Regions from separate parts of the Lysinibacillus sp. GW823-FHT02G10 genome, predicted to be linked through region 3. Evidence: riboswitches for the same ligand, from Rfam matches in the RefSeq annotation. Region 3 holds a riboswitch; each other region holds the start of a gene.
The links. Region 3 has a riboswitch for cobalamin ahead of AC1RFD_RS05565 (ABC transporter substrate-binding protein). Riboswitches for the same ligand answer to the same signal wherever they lie in the genome.
Positions count from the first base shown of each region.

Region 1: another riboswitch for cobalamin. It lies ahead of AC1RFD_RS19140 (hypothetical protein); the one in region 3 lies ahead of AC1RFD_RS05565 (ABC transporter substrate-binding protein).
Region 2: another riboswitch for cobalamin. It lies ahead of AC1RFD_RS09050 (energy-coupling factor ABC transporter permease); the one in region 3 lies ahead of AC1RFD_RS05565 (ABC transporter substrate-binding protein).
Region 4: another riboswitch for cobalamin. It lies ahead of AC1RFD_RS06430 (glutaredoxin family protein); the one in region 3 lies ahead of AC1RFD_RS05565 (ABC transporter substrate-binding protein).

Region 1 covers NZ_JBXAJI010000007.1:179,096-183,310, reverse strand. The annotation lists gene AC1RFD_RS19150 (tyrosine-protein phosphatase) at 1-673, opposite strand, end outside; gene AC1RFD_RS19145 (ABC transporter substrate-binding protein) at 819-1,769, opposite strand; gene AC1RFD_RS19140 (hypothetical protein) at 1,753-2,310, opposite strand; cobalamin riboswitch at 2,469-2,666, opposite strand; gene AC1RFD_RS19135 (glutathione peroxidase) at 2,791-3,336, opposite strand; gene AC1RFD_RS19130 (hypothetical protein) at 3,417-3,971, opposite strand; gene ytvI (sporulation integral membrane protein YtvI) at 4,062-4,215, shown strand, end outside.
Region 2 covers NZ_JBXAJI010000001.1:1,729,191-1,733,405, forward strand. The annotation lists gene cobJ (precorrin-3B C(17)-methyltransferase) at 1-1,120, opposite strand, end outside; gene AC1RFD_RS09045 ((2Fe-2S) ferredoxin domain-containing protein) at 1,125-1,496, opposite strand; cobalamin riboswitch at 1,643-1,824, opposite strand; cobalamin riboswitch at 2,076-2,260, shown strand; gene AC1RFD_RS09050 (energy-coupling factor ABC transporter permease) at 2,410-3,156, shown strand; gene AC1RFD_RS09055 (energy-coupling factor ABC transporter substrate-binding protein) at 3,160-3,432, shown strand; gene cbiQ (cobalt ECF transporter T component CbiQ) at 3,438-4,211, shown strand; gene AC1RFD_RS09065 (energy-coupling factor ABC transporter ATP-binding protein) at 4,208-4,215, shown strand, end outside.
Region 3 covers NZ_JBXAJI010000001.1:1,055,162-1,059,376, forward strand. The annotation lists gene AC1RFD_RS05560 (GTP-binding protein) at 39-1,976, opposite strand; cobalamin riboswitch at 2,159-2,345, shown strand; gene AC1RFD_RS05565 (ABC transporter substrate-binding protein) at 2,509-3,501, shown strand; gene AC1RFD_RS05570 (precorrin-3B methylase) at 3,554-4,215, shown strand, end outside.
Region 4 covers NZ_JBXAJI010000001.1:1,231,943-1,236,157, reverse strand. The annotation lists gene nrdE (class 1b ribonucleoside-diphosphate reductase subunit alpha) at 1-875, opposite strand, end outside; gene nrdI (class Ib ribonucleoside-diphosphate reductase assembly flavoprotein NrdI) at 872-1,231, opposite strand; gene AC1RFD_RS06430 (glutaredoxin family protein) at 1,228-1,452, opposite strand; cobalamin riboswitch at 1,571-1,748, opposite strand; gene AC1RFD_RS06425 (hypothetical protein) at 2,119-2,400, opposite strand; gene AC1RFD_RS06420 (SHOCT-like domain-containing protein) at 2,410-2,796, opposite strand; gene AC1RFD_RS06415 (DUF2089 domain-containing protein) at 2,809-3,174, opposite strand; gene AC1RFD_RS06410 (ABC transporter ATP-binding protein) at 3,365-4,171, opposite strand; gene AC1RFD_RS06405 (ABC transporter ATP-binding protein) at 4,181-4,215, opposite strand, start outside.

The DNA of each region.
Region 1 (4,215 bases), on a different contig from region 3:
CCATCGCATCCAATGCTGCTTGTAAATAGTCTTCACGGGCGGACATTAATGCATAAAATTGCTGTAGTTCTTGCTCATTATACTGATGCTGAATAGCCTGAGCCATTCGTTCTACCATTGGACGTAAATGTATATTAGTATCTAAATAATCCTCCATGATAGTCTCCACGGGTACATCTAAAGCTAGTAAAATAAGTGCTCCTCCAATACCCGTTCGGTCCTTACCAACTGCGCAATGATGTACAAGACCTAGATTATTAGGATTTTGAATCGTTTGCATTAACTCTTTAAATGAAAGATTGTTAAAAGGCATTTGTGCATAAAAATCCCGAAACATCTCAGGGCTTACCACTTTATAGAAATCTCTACCACCAGCATTGGTTGGCATTTCAAAAGCATGATTACCCTTCGCTGGGATTTGTATATATTGAGCATGCGAGAACACTGGGTTAGGATTATGATACGCCTCATTGTTATCGCGATAATCAAAAATGGTCTTAATCCCTAACGTTTCAAATAGCTCTTTATCCGACAGTGTCATTTTTCCAAGGGCAGCTGAGCGGTAAAATAAACCGTTCTTTACCCTACGCCCATCTTTTGTTTTATATCCACCCATGTCTCGGAAATTATAGACTGCTTCAAATGGAATTACCTTTGTCTCTAATTGCTCCAATCACTACACCTCCTAAGATTATCAAGCATACTTACTTTTATTTTAAAGAACAAACTACATTAATTCCAATTTTCACGCTAGGTAATAATTTAAACCACATAAAAAATGCTAGCTGAATGGCTGACAGCTAGCATGGAAACATTTCTTATTTAAATAACTCTGGGTACACAGCCTTCGCTACTAATTCTACAGCTTCACCAATACGCGGACCAGGTCGATTAGAGATATCTGTATCAATGGACAATACCGCTTTGTTTTGAATAGCTTTCACAGTATTCCAACCATCTCGTCCAAGAATTTCTCCTATTGGATCTTCTGTATAGTTTACTGTTGTTAAAATAACATCTGGATTTTTCGCAATAACATCTTCCTCATTCACTTTTGCCCAGCTATTCAAGTCAGAAAAAACATTATTAACATTAGCTGCATCTAATATTTCTTGCTGGAAAGTGCTAGAGCCTGCTGTATATATATCTGGCTTAGGGCTAACCTCTAAATAAACATTTTTCGGCGTTTTTACATCCTTCACCTTCGTTTGTACTTCAGCAATTTTCGCTTTAATCTCTTCGTTTAATTTATTTCCTTTATCAGGAACATCCATCACAGCAGCAATTTGTTCGATATCTCCATAAACATCGTCGAAAGTAGTCGCAGATTGAATAACAAACACTTTAATTCCTGCGTCCTCAAGCGGCTTTAGGGCATCCTTATCACCGATTGTATAAGCAATGACAACATCTGGCTTTAACGCTATAATTCTTTCACTGTTAAAGTTCGTAGTATCAGAGACACGTTCAATTTTTTGTGCTTCCTCTGGGTAAGTATCGTACTCAGTTGCTCCTACAATTTTATCGCCAACACCTAAAGCAAACAAAATTTCAGTATTACTTGGTTGTAAAGATACAACTGTTTTTGGTACTTCTTTAAACTCTATTTCCACTCCACGGTCATCTGTCACTTTATAGCTTGTTTTCTCTGCTTGTTGTGTATCTTGCGAAGCATCTTTATTTTTTGTATCTTCAGCAGTGCCACAGCCTGCTAATACCAGTGCAAGTAAGAGCACTGATAGCCATTGGAAATTAAATACTTTTTTCATTGTTATTCTCCTTTTTCTTTTTCATTGGGTAGGATTTACTAATAAACGGTATTTCCGCTATTCCAGCTTGCTGATTCATAAAAACAGCCATGACAAAACATACATTAGCTAATAAACCAAGGTAATCGAAAAGAATAGCTGGAACCTCTCGTTCTTCTGATACTTTGTGTAAAGTACGATATGATTTTTTTGCCTCACTGCGACAAAGATGTAAGGCTGCAGCAGCCTCTGTTCCTTGAGGTAAAACAAAACTTTGAATCTCTTCCTTCACATGGCGAACGTAAAAATCATAACGTTCACTTAACCAAGATAAATCCTCTTCAGTTACTGCTAATTTCCCACGTACTGAGCCATTCACATGATAAGCCATAGGTAACATAAGCAATAAATCCTCAGCAACAACTTGAACATCCTCTTTTTTTACCGCAGCTAATGCAACTCCTAGATGTGTTGTCAGGCTATCTGTTCGAATTTCAAAATCGACCGTTGAAGCTTTCTCACGCATAAATGGATAACAAGAATAACGGGCATCTTTTTTCACTTGCTTCCCCCCTATTTTCTATAATGAAAAATTCTTATTTGAAAGGCATAAAAAAGTCGCTCCTTTTTGCAAAGGAACGACAAAAATAACATAATGAGCCATCAAACTGGACAAAGCCTATGTATTTGCCGTATATCCTCCTAGCTTCCGAGAAGTTTTTATACGTTCAAATAAAGGTCGGTCTCCTGGCTTGTACAGTTCGTCACATGAAACGAATGTGTTATAAAGGACCTTCCCATCTTCTTTGAGACAGTGGTAAATCTTTATAATGGCTGCACTTACAGTTGCGGAAACAGCTCCGGTTTTTCACCGGATTCCCGATTATGCTAATTAGCACCTTTATTCTGCAAGAATATTTCATTTGTAAAGCAGTTTATCATATATGCTTCAGAAAAAATAGCTGTACACAGTTTTAAAATATAGCATTATTTCTACTTGAAGAGAAAACCCTAACAAATTTTTACATTATTAAGAAATTTACTATAATAGTGTTTCAATTGCTTTTTCAATATCGAGCTGTGAATCTGTTGGTTCAAAGCGTGCGACGGTCTTACCATTAGCATCTACTAGAAATTTTGTAAAGTTCCAGCGAATATTACGACCATCTAAAAAGCTTGGGGCAAGTTGAACAATTGCTTCTGCCAACATTTTCTCCTGCATACTTGCCTTCCCAAACTCTCGGTAATCCACTTCATGCTTTAAATAATTAAAGAGTGGATGGGTAGCCTCTCCATTTACCTGTACAAGCTCAAAAATCGGGAATGTGACCCCATAGTTTACCTTGCATAGATGCTTAGTTTCCTCCCCATCTTCAGGATTTTGATGGCCAAATTGATCACAAGGGAATCCAAGAACTACAAAATTCTCTTTTCCATATCTATCATACATTTTCTGTAAGTCTTCAAATTGATATGTAAATCGGCATTGGTTTGCCGTGTTAACAATTAACATTGTTTTTCCACGATATGTTTCCATCGATAAAATTTCGCCATTAGGCTTCCGAACTAGATAATTATAAATGCTCATGCATAATCCCCTTTTTTCATTCATTATAGTTGACTATTCTATCGTTCATCAAAGAATTTGCACAAAAAAACACCACCTCGCTACTTTGAACGGATGGCTGACTTATACTTCTTTTTATATTTAGCATCTTGTTCTTCATTAATTAAACGATGGGCAATATCTAATAATTTCGAGTCATTTGTTTGATCATATAACTTTTTAAATGACATTATAATATCCTGACGAATAAGAGATGGCTGTTTTTCATCTATACATGTTTGAAATCTTTTAGCTAGATACGATACAACCAAATCTCTTTGTACTGGACCCGCCTGTCCAATTTTCCAAATTGCTTGTAATGCATGCCTTGCCGTAGCAGATTGTTCATCGTAAGTCACAGCCCAAATCTTTAAAAAATCCTCCAAGACCCTTTCTTCTGGATCACTTTTTGCAGCTAAAGCGCATAAAATTTGTGCAGCACGTGCACGAGAATAACCATTATTGTATGTAAGAGCTTTTATTAGCTGTTCCCAAACTGCATATGTCCAATCTACGGGTTCTTGCATAATTTTTATTAATTCCTCGTAAGATTCATATTGAATATCGCGATCATGCTCTGTTAGATTACTAAAAAGTTGCAAAATCTCTTTTTCCATAATTCATCCCTACCTTTATTGTTTCAGAACGTAATAAAATTTGATTTATGGTACACTTAACTTAATTTTTTTCGCAAAGAAGGTGAGTTTATGAATAAATTTAATGCTAGGAAATTGATTTTTCGGTTGATTGTGATAATATCACTACTTCTAGCTGCCTATTTTGTTATCCCAGTGTCCATGCCTTTAATACTTGCTGGGATTAGTGCATTTTTCTTAGAACCAATTGTCATGTTCTTTAAAC
Region 2 (4,215 bases), 670 kb from region 3:
TCGTCCCCTCATCCCCAACGACCTCCGCTAACATCATCATTTGCTGGGGAGTAAAAAACTTATTGGCTACACCAGGACTTACTGCTAATTCAAAAATAGATTCTATTTTTTGCTGTACAAGCTTCGGTGTTACTTTGACTGCGCTTGTCCCTTTTACCATTGCAAGTGCCGCTGTAGCCATTCCAAGAGCTGTTTTTTTCGGCTTTGGCGTAGCGGCTATACTGGGTTTATTAAAGCGCCCTGCATTAGGGTCAGCCGTAAAGTCATTTCGCGCTGTTCCCGTCTCTTGGTTCATTGCCCAAGGTTCATTTTCTTCGCGTAAACGTTGATGTGGACGTAATGGCTGTTTCTCTTCACCCAGGGTATATTTACGTTGGTAACCGCGGGGCGTAATCATCTTATTGTCATAGAAAAATGTTGACGAATTCCCGATAATGACAGTTGTCAACATACCAATATCATGTTCTAGCATTTCTGCTAGTGTTGTCATGGTCACTTCTTGACGTTCTCGATAGGCACTTTTCACAAGCCCAACTGGTGTGTCTGGCGAACGATATTCTAAGAGTATTCGTTGAGCCTCGACAATTTGTCTTGTTCGACGTCCACTTTTAGGATTGTATAAAGCAATGACAAAGTCCGCCATTGCAGCTGCCTCGACACGCTTTGCAATTAAATTCCAAGGTGTTAGATGGTCACTCAAACTGATTGTACAAGCATCATGCATAATAGGTGCACCAAGTATGCTAGCGCATGAATTAATCGCAGAAATCCCAGGAACAATTTCAACTTCAATTCCTGTTGCTTCTGTCCAGCCTAGCTCAATTAACACCTCATAGACTAATCCTGCCATGCCATAGACGCCTGCATCACCACTCGAAATTACTGAGACGATGCTCCCTGCTTCAGCTTGACGAACGGCTTCCTGTGCACGCGACACTTCTTCTGTCATGCCTGTACTAACAATCGATTTTGCACTTACTAAATCTTGAATCAGCTCTACATAGGTTTTATAGCCTATAATCATATCACTTTGTTGTAAAGCCTCTACTGCACGTGTCGTAATATGCTTAAAATCTCCAGGTCCAAAGCCTACTACGAAAATTTTTCCTTTTTGCGCCATGTTGTTACCCCTCTTTCACCTTTTCGATCCCTTTAATGGCAGTTGTTTGAGCAGTACGCTGTAATGTACCTTCACGAAGTGTAAAGACATGTTCGTTGTATAAGGATTCATGATGTAAATCTTGTACTAGTGTTCTAGCATGCTCTGTTGATGGCACACGATACCAGTTTCCTTGAGGATAAGCGATTACCACACAAGCATCCTTGCAGCGTCCATTACAGCGCGTTCTTGTCGTATGTATTTCCTGATCGAGTGCTTGCCGCTGTATCTCATCTCGAATGGCTAAGGTAATTTCCTCCCCATCCTTTTTCATGCAGCTACTGCCATTGCAAATAAAGAGATGTGTTTTCATCCCCTCTAAATTCCAAGTTGTCATCTTCTGTCTCCCCTCATTTGCTTTTTGGAAAAAGAAAAACCTTTACTCTATAACGAAGAGTAAAGGTTTTGTAGAAGCCAAATAAAAACGAATAGAATGAAATACAGGTACCCGCTTTCGCTTCAACTTCTCCCTCCGAAAAGTTTGCATGCACAATCAAATAAGCAGGTTTCCTGACTTAAGCTTCATTTTACTGTCGCACCTTCCCAAGTTTGTACCAGTGGCTTTGCGATTTCATCAGCTATTACAGTAGCGGGGGCTGTATTGGATTTTCACCAATTTCCCTATTATCTCGAGCTATTCGAGCACTTATTGACGTTTTATATGAAATTTTTAGTAGAATTTTAAATAGAAAACTGTCTTTATCATATCTTATTATTTTAAAATTTCAATATTTCTTTAAAAATTTATGACAAATTTATCAATTTTGAATGGAACTAGGTATGAAATTTATACAATCTATATAATTTGCGCACAAACTTTTATCAGAATATTCACCGTTGACCTTTAATTTAAAAAATTTCATAAAAGGTATAGCATATTTATGGAAATTCATGTTACACTTTGTCGTGAAATCTCACAATTTGAATGTTTTTCGGTGCAAAGTGCTTGTCATTTTGCTTAAAAGGGAAGCCGGTTTGAGTCCGGCGCGGTCCCGCCACTGTAATAGGGAGCTTTATAGAATATGTCACTGTCCAACGGATGGGAAGACCTATAAAGCATTGAACTAGAGCCAGGAGACCTGCCGAAAAATAAGTGATCGTTTCAACCTACGAGGATAGGTGTGCGGCTTAGCAGATGAGACTGTTATTTGCTTTTTTAGCTATGCACTTTTCCACCTAAGGAGAAGTGCTTTTTTTAATTACGCACGCAATATTCTAAAAATCTATTAATTAGTTAGGAGGAAAGCTTTTTGAAATTATCATGGTGGAAACTTAGTTATTTTTTACTGGCCTTTTTAATCGTGCCAAAACGTGCCTTTGCCATGCATATCATGGAAGGTTTTTTACCAATCGAATGGGCTATTTTTTGGTGGGTGATCTCTATCCCATTTATCATTCTAGGATTGCGTTCTATTCGAAAAACCATTGATGAAAATCCTGAAACCAAAATGCTTTTGGGGCTTTCAGGAGCCTTTGCCTTTGTGCTATCCGCCCTAAAAATCCCTTCAGTTACAGGTAGTTGCTCTCACCCAACTGGTGTAGGACTTGGGACAGTACTCTTTGGCCCTCTAGCAATGAGTGTAATTGGAACAATCGTTTTATTATTTCAATCTTTATTATTAGCTCATGGAGGAATTACAACTTTAGGGGCTAATGCCTTTTCTATGGCTATTGTTGGTCCTTTTATTGCTTACTTTGTCTTTAAAGGGGCTCAAAAAGTAGGGTTGTCATTTTCACTAGCCATATTCTTTGCAGCTATGCTTGGTGATTTAGGTACATACATTGTGACTTCTGTACAACTAGCACTAGCCTTTCCTTCAGAGGTTGGAGGCTTTATGGCATCCTTTACAAAGTTTGCAGGTATTTTTGCCTTAACTCAAATTCCTTTAGCAGTGAGTGAAGGAATTTTAACGGTCATTGTGATGAATTTCTTGAAAAAATACAATGTTAGCGAATTAAAAACGTTACGTGTTTTCTCAACAAAGGAGGCACATTAACAAATGAAGAAAAATTTATTGTTATTAGCAATTGTTGTGTTGTTAGCCATCATTCCCTTATTCATACAAAAAGGTGCTGAATTTGGTGGTGCTGATGGAGAAGCAGAAGCAGCTATTGGTGAAATTAATGCGGAATATGAACCATGGTTTGAAAGTCTATGGGAGCCACCAAGTGGTGAAATCGAAAGCTTATTATTCGTGCTACAGGCAGCTATAGGAGCTGGCTTTATTGGCTACTTCATCGGCTATATGCGTGGCAAACACAAAGAAGGTTAACCATTATGTTACTCATTGATAAGTATGCCTATCTGAATAAGCTAGCGTCCGTTCATCCGCTAGAAAAAATGATATTTTCACTTGGACTACTTCTCATAACGCTCATCATGAGAGATGAACGACTTTCACTCATTACATTTTTTGTAATGAGTGCTTTTATCATTTTAGGTGCAAAAATTCCGCTTGCATACTACGGCAAATTATTATTGCTACCTAGCTTTTTCTTATTAACAAGTCTCGTATCTATTTTACTTTCCTTTACATCATCAACGAATACACTCCCTGCCCATATTTGGTCGTTTACATTTAGGAATTGGACTGTCTTTATCGGGAATGCAAGTGTGTTAGCAGTGCAACAGCTGTTCTTTATTGTCCTTGGCAGCATTAGTTGTTTATACTTTTTAATTCTAACCACTTCCGTACAAGGAATATGTTATGTGCTACGACAATGGCGACTCCCCTCTTTATTAGTGGAGCTCGTCGAACTAACCTATCGTTTTATTTTTATGTTTTTAGAAAGCATGCAAAATATACATCTCGCCCAGCAAGCACGTCTTGGCTATCATTCACCGATGCAATGGCTACGCTCTGTCTCCATGCTTATTGTGGCATTATTTGTGGAAATGTTTCAGCGTAGCCGAGAGCTCAACAATGCCATGCAATCACGTGGAGGCGAGGCCGTCTACTGGCAAGAGATGGGCTCTTATAGCAAGAAAAATTGGCTAGGCATGGCAGCTATTTTACTAGTCCTCATCGTATATGGAGGGTATTTTACATGACAGC
Region 3 (4,215 bases):
TACCAGTGGAAGCCGAGGAAATACCAGAAGTGCCCACCCTACAGGCAATGCATGGCTGCCTGTGCTTCTTGCCATGGAACCGAATATCCTTTGCCCTTAGCACAAAAGATACTAGAGGAACTATACTCAGGGTCGGCATTTTTATCGTAGCCAATCTGTGCAATCACATCCTCTGTATTATGGCACACATCATAGCCATCAAATTGGAGTGTGAGTGCACCTTTCCCATTTGTATAGGCGGCAAAGGTTGTGCTGTAGCTCATTAAAGTGGCAACAGGTGCACGACCTGTTAGGATAACATCCGTTTCGGATAAAATCGGGTCATCGAACGTGCCAGCTGCTTGCTGAATATCAGTCATCATACGACCGATAAAGTCATTTGAAGCTTTCATTTTAAAGCGATAATAGGGTTCAAGTAGGACATTTTGTGCCTGCTCCAGCCCCTGACGCAGGGCACGGAAACTGGCTTCACGGAAATCTCCCCCCGATGTATGTTCATTGTGCCCGCGACCTGTTAGAAGTGTAAAATGAATATCTGTTACAGGGAAGCCTGTTAGTAGCCCATGATGGTCACGCTCAAACAGATGCTTTTCAACAAGGCGCTGATTGCCTACAGATAAATGATCGGCATGACAGGCATTGGTGAAGGTATTACCTGTTCCACGTGGATTTGGCTCCATTAATAAATGAACTTCTGCATAATGCTTGAGGGGCTCGAAATGACCATAGCCCGTTACGGTCGTCGCAATGGTTTCCATGTATAAAATTTGCGGCTCACCAAAGGAGACAGCTAATGAAAAACGCGTCATTAATACCTCAGTCAGGACCTCCAATTGAATGGCACCCATAATATGCACATGGATTTCCTGAAATTTTTCCTGCCAGACCACACGCAAGGACGGTTCTTCTGCTTCGAGTAAACGGAAAATCTGTAGCACTTCCTTGATATGCTGATCACCCTCATATTGAACCTTTGCCTGTAAGGTTGGGACAAGCTCATAGGGCTGTGATAGCATCGTTGTACCGATTCGATCCCCAATGTTTGCTTGGCTCAGTCCTTTGACAGCGAAAATTTCTCCTGCCTCTACCTGTTGAACGGTCTCAAAGCGACTGCCGTTATAAAGGCGAATTTCGGTCACTTTTTCTGTTACTTCGTCAAATGAAAATTCATCTCGTACATGCAACGAGCCCTTGGTTGCCTTCATAAAGGTTAAACGCTGGTGACCATCATGACGAATCTTAAAAACCTCGCCCTCAAATGGGGCATCCTTGTCAAAATGGGAAGCCGTTAACAACGGGAGCTGGTCAAGAAATTCCTGAATGCCCTCATCCTTTAAGGCCGAGCCAGCAAAGCAAGGGAAGGCACCTTCATTTTTAATCATTTCCTTTAATTGAGCAAGACACTGTTCATGCTCCAATGACTCATTTAGAAAGGCATCAAGCAATTTTTCGTCGCGCTCCGCCAGCCATTCCATAATATTATTTGATACATAGTCTGCTCGCAGTGGCTCATCGATGAATAATACATACTGAGAGCAATCTTTACGAAGCTGGCTGATGACGGCCTCCATATTGGCACCCTCACGATCCATTTTGTTGATAAAGAAGAAGGTAGGGACATGGTATTGACGTAAAAGTTGCCACACTGTTTCTGTATGGCCCTGTATCCCTTCGACAGCGCTAATGATAATAATGGCATAATCCATCACACGAATGGCACGCTCCATCTCAGGGGAGAAATCGACATGCCCTGGCGTATCAATCAATGTGTATGTATCATCGCCAATATTCATGCGCCCTTGCTCGGCAAATATCGTAATGCCTCGTCTGCGCTCTAGCTCATGATGATCAAGAAAGGTATCCTGATGATCAACACGCCCCCGTGCTTGAATACTATTTGTATGAAAAAGCACTTGCTCAGAGAAGGTCGTTTTTCCTGCATCCACGTGCGCAAGTACACCGATCGTTTTGTACATAAGAAATCCTCGTTTCTATAGAATGCTATCTTTTTATTGTAACAGAATACTAGCTTCTATATTTCTTGTAAAATAGTTCGTCTTTATGTCGAAATAGTGCTAATATAATGATGATTATACTTTTAGTGTCATACTACTGATTGCGCGATAAATTTTCTTCTGCTAGTCTATCAATAGTATTGACCATTATAGAACGTATTGGTGCAAATGGCATTTGTCATTTGCTTAAAAGGGAAATCGGTGCAATTCCGATGCTGTCCCGCAACTGTAAATGGGGAGTCTATACAGCATGCCACTGTAGTGAAACTATGGGAAGGCGTATAGATGATGAACCTAAGCCAGGATACCTGCCAGTATGTATTTTTTGACTAAGAACCACGAGGATGGGGATAGTGATGAAGGTAATGATACCGTTATTTCACTATGCTACTCTCTTGGCGACAAGAGGGTTTTTTTATGCCCTTCCAACTACCTTAGTAGTAAAGAAGTCTCTGATTTCTTTCTATATTTTAACAGCAAAGGAGAAAAGGACATGAAGAAATGGAAAAGTATATGGCTGATGATGATCATTGCCTTGGTCGCTGTTTTAGGGGCTTGTAACGCAAAGGACAAAACGGAATCAGCTGCACAAGGTGAAAAGGTTGAGCCATCTGAGGCGGCAGCAGAAGTAACCATTGAAAATAATGACACAACGCAAACATATACGGAAGCACCAACAAAAGCGATTAGCTTAAATCAACATGTGACAGAAATTATGCTAGCACTTGGTTTAGAGGATTCTATGGTAGGGACAGCTTACTTAGATGATAAAATCTATGAACCACTGCAAGAGGCATACGATAAAGTCCCTGTTCTTTCCGATCAATACCCAACGAAGGAGCAAGTCATCGATGCCGAGGCAGATTTCCTATATGCAGGCTGGAAAAGTGGCTTTGGCGAAAAGGGTGTAGGCACACCAGAAGAGCTTGAAGAATTAGGCATCCATACGTATTTACATACGGCTTCCAACATGACAAAGCCAACATTAGAGGATATTTTCACTGATATTCGAAATATCGCGAAGATTTTCCGTATTGAGGATCGTGGCGAAGCTTTAATTGAGCAAATGACGAAAGATGTAGAGGCAGTACAAGCTAAATTACCAAAAGATAGCGAAAAATTACGTGTTCTTGTGTTTGATAGCGGTGAAAAGGATGTATTTACAGCTGGTCAAAACTTTATGAATGAGCTTGTGACAATCGCGGGTGGACAAAATATCTTTGGTGATGTGGAATCAGGCTGGACAACTGTGTCGAAGGAAGATGCAGTAGACCGCAACCCAGAGGTAGTTGTCGTGATTGATTACGGTGAAACAACGGCAGACCAAAAGATCCAATTCTTAAAAAATGATCCAGCCTTAAAGGAGATGGAAGCGGTCAAAAATGAGCGCTTTGTCATCCTGCCACTTTCAGCAGCGTCTGAAGGGGTTCGTGCGGCAGAGGCCATTGAAATTTTAGCAAAGGGCTTCTATCCTGAAAACTTTTAATCCATTCGAGCTAGCGTTTTTGCTAGCTCCTTTTTTATAAGGAGCGATAAAAATGAACGCATTTCAAAAAAATGTACCAGATCAAACATTTGAAACACTGAACCGTCATGGTGAGTTTACCCGTCTAGCCGTTAGCCCTGGCATTATTAATAAGCATTATACTCCTGCACAATTCCAAAAAATAGCCGAAATTGCTGGCGAAAAGGGGGCGATAAAATATTCTGCTTCCTATAGTATACTCGTATCCATACCAACGTGCGATGCCACGGAAGCGGTGCAAGCCTTACAGGAAGCAGGTCTTTATGTTGCTCCCTCTGGTTCAATCATAGCCATGAAGGCCTGCGATTTTTGTGATGGGGAGAAAATGGAGGCTGCTCCGATAACCGAACAGCTCTATCATGCCATAGAGGGGATGAAGGTACCTGCAAGAGTGCGTGTCAATATTAATGGCTGTGCATCAGCTTGCTACAATGCAGTCTATGATGATATTGGACTCGTTTACCAACAAGAAAGCTTTGATGTCTATTTAGGGGCAGTACCAATGGGAACAAAGGCACAGGCAGGCACGTTATTCGCTAAGAGGGTAGACGTCACACAAATTGAAGATTTTTTACTGCACCTGATAAATCTTTATAAGGAGCATGCTCGCCCAAATGAGCCCTTTTATAAATTTTATCGCAGAACAAAGTCAGCAGAATATTGGGAACTAGTAAA
Region 4 (4,215 bases), 180 kb from region 3:
TTATCACGTTTCATCAGTTCGAAGAAAATACTAGGTATAATAATCCCTGTTGAAAGGGTAGCGAGGCGAATTTTATCATCAGCATTTGGTTTTTTTGATGAAATGAAATTTTCTATGTCTGCATGGAAAATATTTAGATAGACAACACCTGAGCCATTTCGTTGCCCTAACTGATTAGAATAACTGAAAGAATTTTCTAACAGTTTCGCTACTGGGATGACACCACTTGCACGATTTAATATCTCTTTAATTGGATCACCTAATGGACGTAAATCTGTTAAGTTGACCCCAACTCCACCACCAAGGCGTGATAGCTCTAAACAATAGCCAATATTTTCAGCAATACTATTCATGGAGTCATCCATTGATAATTTAAAGCAGCTGACTAATTCACCACGTGCTTTCTTACCACTATTTAAAGCAGTTGGTGTTGCAGGCTGATAGGCTTCCATCATTGCTTCGACAGAGCGTTCTGCTAGAGCCGTGTTGCCTTGAGCTAAATACAAAGCAATAATGACAATACGATCCTCATACTTTTCTAAGATTTCTTCCCCATCACGACTTTTCATAGCATAGCTATCGTAAAATTTGCTTGCGCTCATAAAGGATGGAAAGCGGAAATTATAATCATAGGCTTTCTTGTACAGCTTCTTAATAAATTCCATTTCGTACATGTCGATAAATGCTTTCTCATAGTAGCCCTCATCAACTAAATAGCGTATTTTTTCCTCAATATCTATAAAATAACGCAAACGTACGTTAACATACTCTAAAAAGTAGCGGCGCGTAGCTTCGCGGTCCTTTTCTAACTCAAGTAATCCAGTTGTACTATAACGATTCAGTACGTCATTATTAAGCTTTAAATAGGTTTTCATCTCATTACCCTCGTTTCATAAAACGTTTGTATTGCTTCGTAATCCGTTTGATTACCTCGTAAATCTAATTTCCTTACTAAGGGTACATGATAGGTAGCAGCGATTTTCTCACCAGCAGCGCCAAATACATGATGACCGAAGTTACTATTACCACTGGCAACTACTCCTTTACAAAAATCCCTGTTTTTTTCTAAGAAACGTTGTACCTTTGCTGGAATGTCACCTAAACCATCTGTGTAGGTAATTAAGAGATATGGCTTGTTCAATCGCAATTCTTCCGAGAGCTCGATACATTCTGCCTTTAATTTGGATACAACATTTCGGACATTACCTGTACGACTCGCGTAAACAATCATAGGGCAATCAACTCAATTTGAGAAACAATTTCCTGAACATCTCCTATAAAAGTTTCATTCATCTCTAAAACAGGCACACTTAAAAAACCTGCGTCAATAATCGTTTGCTTTGCTTGTTCATCGTGATCGATGTTAACAATTTCAGCTTCAAGTCCTGCACGTTGTAGTTCAGATTTTACCCAAAGGCATTTTGGACAAATTGTTTTCGTATAAAGTTTCATAGAAATCCCTCTTTTCATAAAATAAAAAAGCCTATCTCCTCTAGAGAGATAGGCTAAATGGAAACGTTAACATACCAAAAATACTGACGTTCCCATCTCTTAATCCCCGAAGAAATGATAAATTTGTTTTATAAAGGCAGGTCTCCTGGCTTTGCTTCATTCTCTGATTCCCTTCCCATGCAAATGCACAGTGGTTGCAATCATCGTCAGCTTCACAGTTGCGGGGACAGCGTCGGAATTGTACCGAACTTCCCTTTTAAACTACATGTAGTAGTACCTTTGTAAAACGAACACAATATATAGTTGTTGTTCAATAGTTTTAAGTGTACCATCCTTCAAATGAAAAGTAAATCAAGATTCTAAACTTCTTTATTTTTGGATTATTCAGTATTTTTAATTATGTAGTTCCAAATAGATTACCACTAATCACTTATACCCAAATCAAAAATCTATTTTTAACGATGTACGTGATTTTCTATTAAAATGGATCTAGAATTCTAATTTGAGTTTAAAGAAATCTTCTATTTTATGTACCATTGAAAAATAGTTGTCTCTATCGTAAGTCCTGAAATAATGATCATCTCTTACCCATTTCAAATGATGCTCATTACATTAATAAAGAGCATGCTTTTATCATAACATGCTCTTACCATTCTATCATTGGGATTATAGTCTAACCTTAACCTCAGTCCCGTCCTGAGCTTTGACATCGACTAGCACAAGTCCTTTATAATTTTGTAGTTCCTTGATAATCGGCTTTAGCATTTCTTTGTCGATGAGGGGAAAGGTAAAGTCTATTTTCTTTTTATCGAAGTATGCCTTTGTCCACTTATTGGCTTGTTGCTGTATCCATTTAGAAGTTAAAATGGAGAGGACAATGGTTAGCACAGTATAGGGAACAGGGACGGTAAAGCGAACGTCTTTTGCTTTCACTTTTACATGCATCATTCGTCGCCTCTACTCAATGAAGACTGCAACGGAATCCCCGTTTGCTGATTTTATATCTACAATTTGTCCATCTAGTTCATTTTCAATTGCTTCAAGAAGAAGATTGATGTCGATATCTTTTACGTATTTTTCCGATTGCGGAATACTTGCAGCGATGCTGTGTCCTGCCATCAATACGGCTTTGACAAGTTTAATTGGTAAATTTACCGTGACATTATCATTTTCGGTGGATACAACACGGACCTTTAACGTTTTATCTAAATACTTTGTTTTTTCCACAAATTTATTCTCTGATTCTTCTTTCTGTTGTAGCACTTGAATCAGCTCTGATCCTTTATCCGCATCAATTTTGCCCTCTTGAATCATCGTTAAAACTTTTGTAATTTCCTCTTTCATGGTCGTTCCTCCCTATTCATCTTTTAAGAGCTTTATGGCTTCATCTGTTGTGATTTCGCCATTTTCAAGCATGCTTACAATTTTTTTCTCATCTACTTCATTTTTCTTCTTTTGAGCATAGCCAAGGGATGAAATAATATCATTTAGCTTGCCTCGAACTGTTGGATACGAAACCCCCAGTTCCTTTTCAACCTCTTTAATATTTCCTCGGCAGGTTAAAAATACTTCCACAAAATGAAGCTGATCCTGTGATAAGGATGCTAGCTTCGACAATTCAAACTCATTTTCAATGGTCGTGTGACAATGAGAACACTGTAACTTCGTAATTTTTAATGTTTTACTGCAGACAGGACAATTTGTGATTACTTGATAAGCCATAGTGAACTCCTTCCTTTAAGTTAAGCTGATTATATAATAAAGAAATTAAAGATGTAAATAATAAAATTAATAATTTTAATTAAAAAATAAATAAAATTAATATCTTGATTAATTTTATTTATTTTTGTTTCTATATTGCTTTAAAAATTAAGAAAACGCCATTTTTAATTTCTCAAAATGGCGTTTCTGTTTAATTGGGTCTATCCTTCTTTTTTCTTTCCCGCGGGTGTGATGGCAAAATTGCATTGTATAACGCTTGTGAAGCGGGGTGCTGATATTTCCCACCCTTGCCTATCTCCTCCACTAGCTGACCATGCTGCATCACAAGGATGCGATCTGACATAAAACGTGTGGCCTGTAAATCATGTGAAATGAATAGATAAGCAAGCTGTAGCTCTTTTTGAAGTCTTTGCAGTAGCTCTATAATCGTCTTTTGCAAAATCATATCAAGACTACTAATGGCCTCATCTAAAACAATCAGTTTCGGCTTTAATGCAAGAGCTCTAGCAATGTTGACTCGTTGCTGCTGTCCCCCACTTAGCTGTGAGGGATAGTTTTGAGCCATTGCCCACTCTAACTCTACACAGTCTAGTAATTCCCTTACTTTCTGTTGTCGCTCTGCTTTGCTAAAATGCTCGAAATTCAAAAACGGTTCTTCGAGTATTTCGAAAATCGTCTGTTTTGGATTAAATGAATGATAACTATTTTGAAAAACAGCCTGTAAATTTCTTCGTATCATTTTTTTCTCTTTGCTGGGTGCTTCGTATAAATTGACACCTTGAAAGATCAGCTCTCCGTTTGTTGGTCGTTCAATCCCTAAAATAATGCGCCCTAATGTGCTTTTTCCAGAACCACTTTGACCGACGATGCCAAGACATTCTCCTTCCTGAAGTGAAAATGTCACATTCTCTAATACAGGGGCTTCCTGTCCTCGTTTGAATAGAAATGGTCTTTGCGCATAGTATTTCTCAATATTTTTTACTTCTAGTAGCGTCATTTTATCACCTCATAGCATTCTCGCTTGTAAAAGTTTCTTGGTAT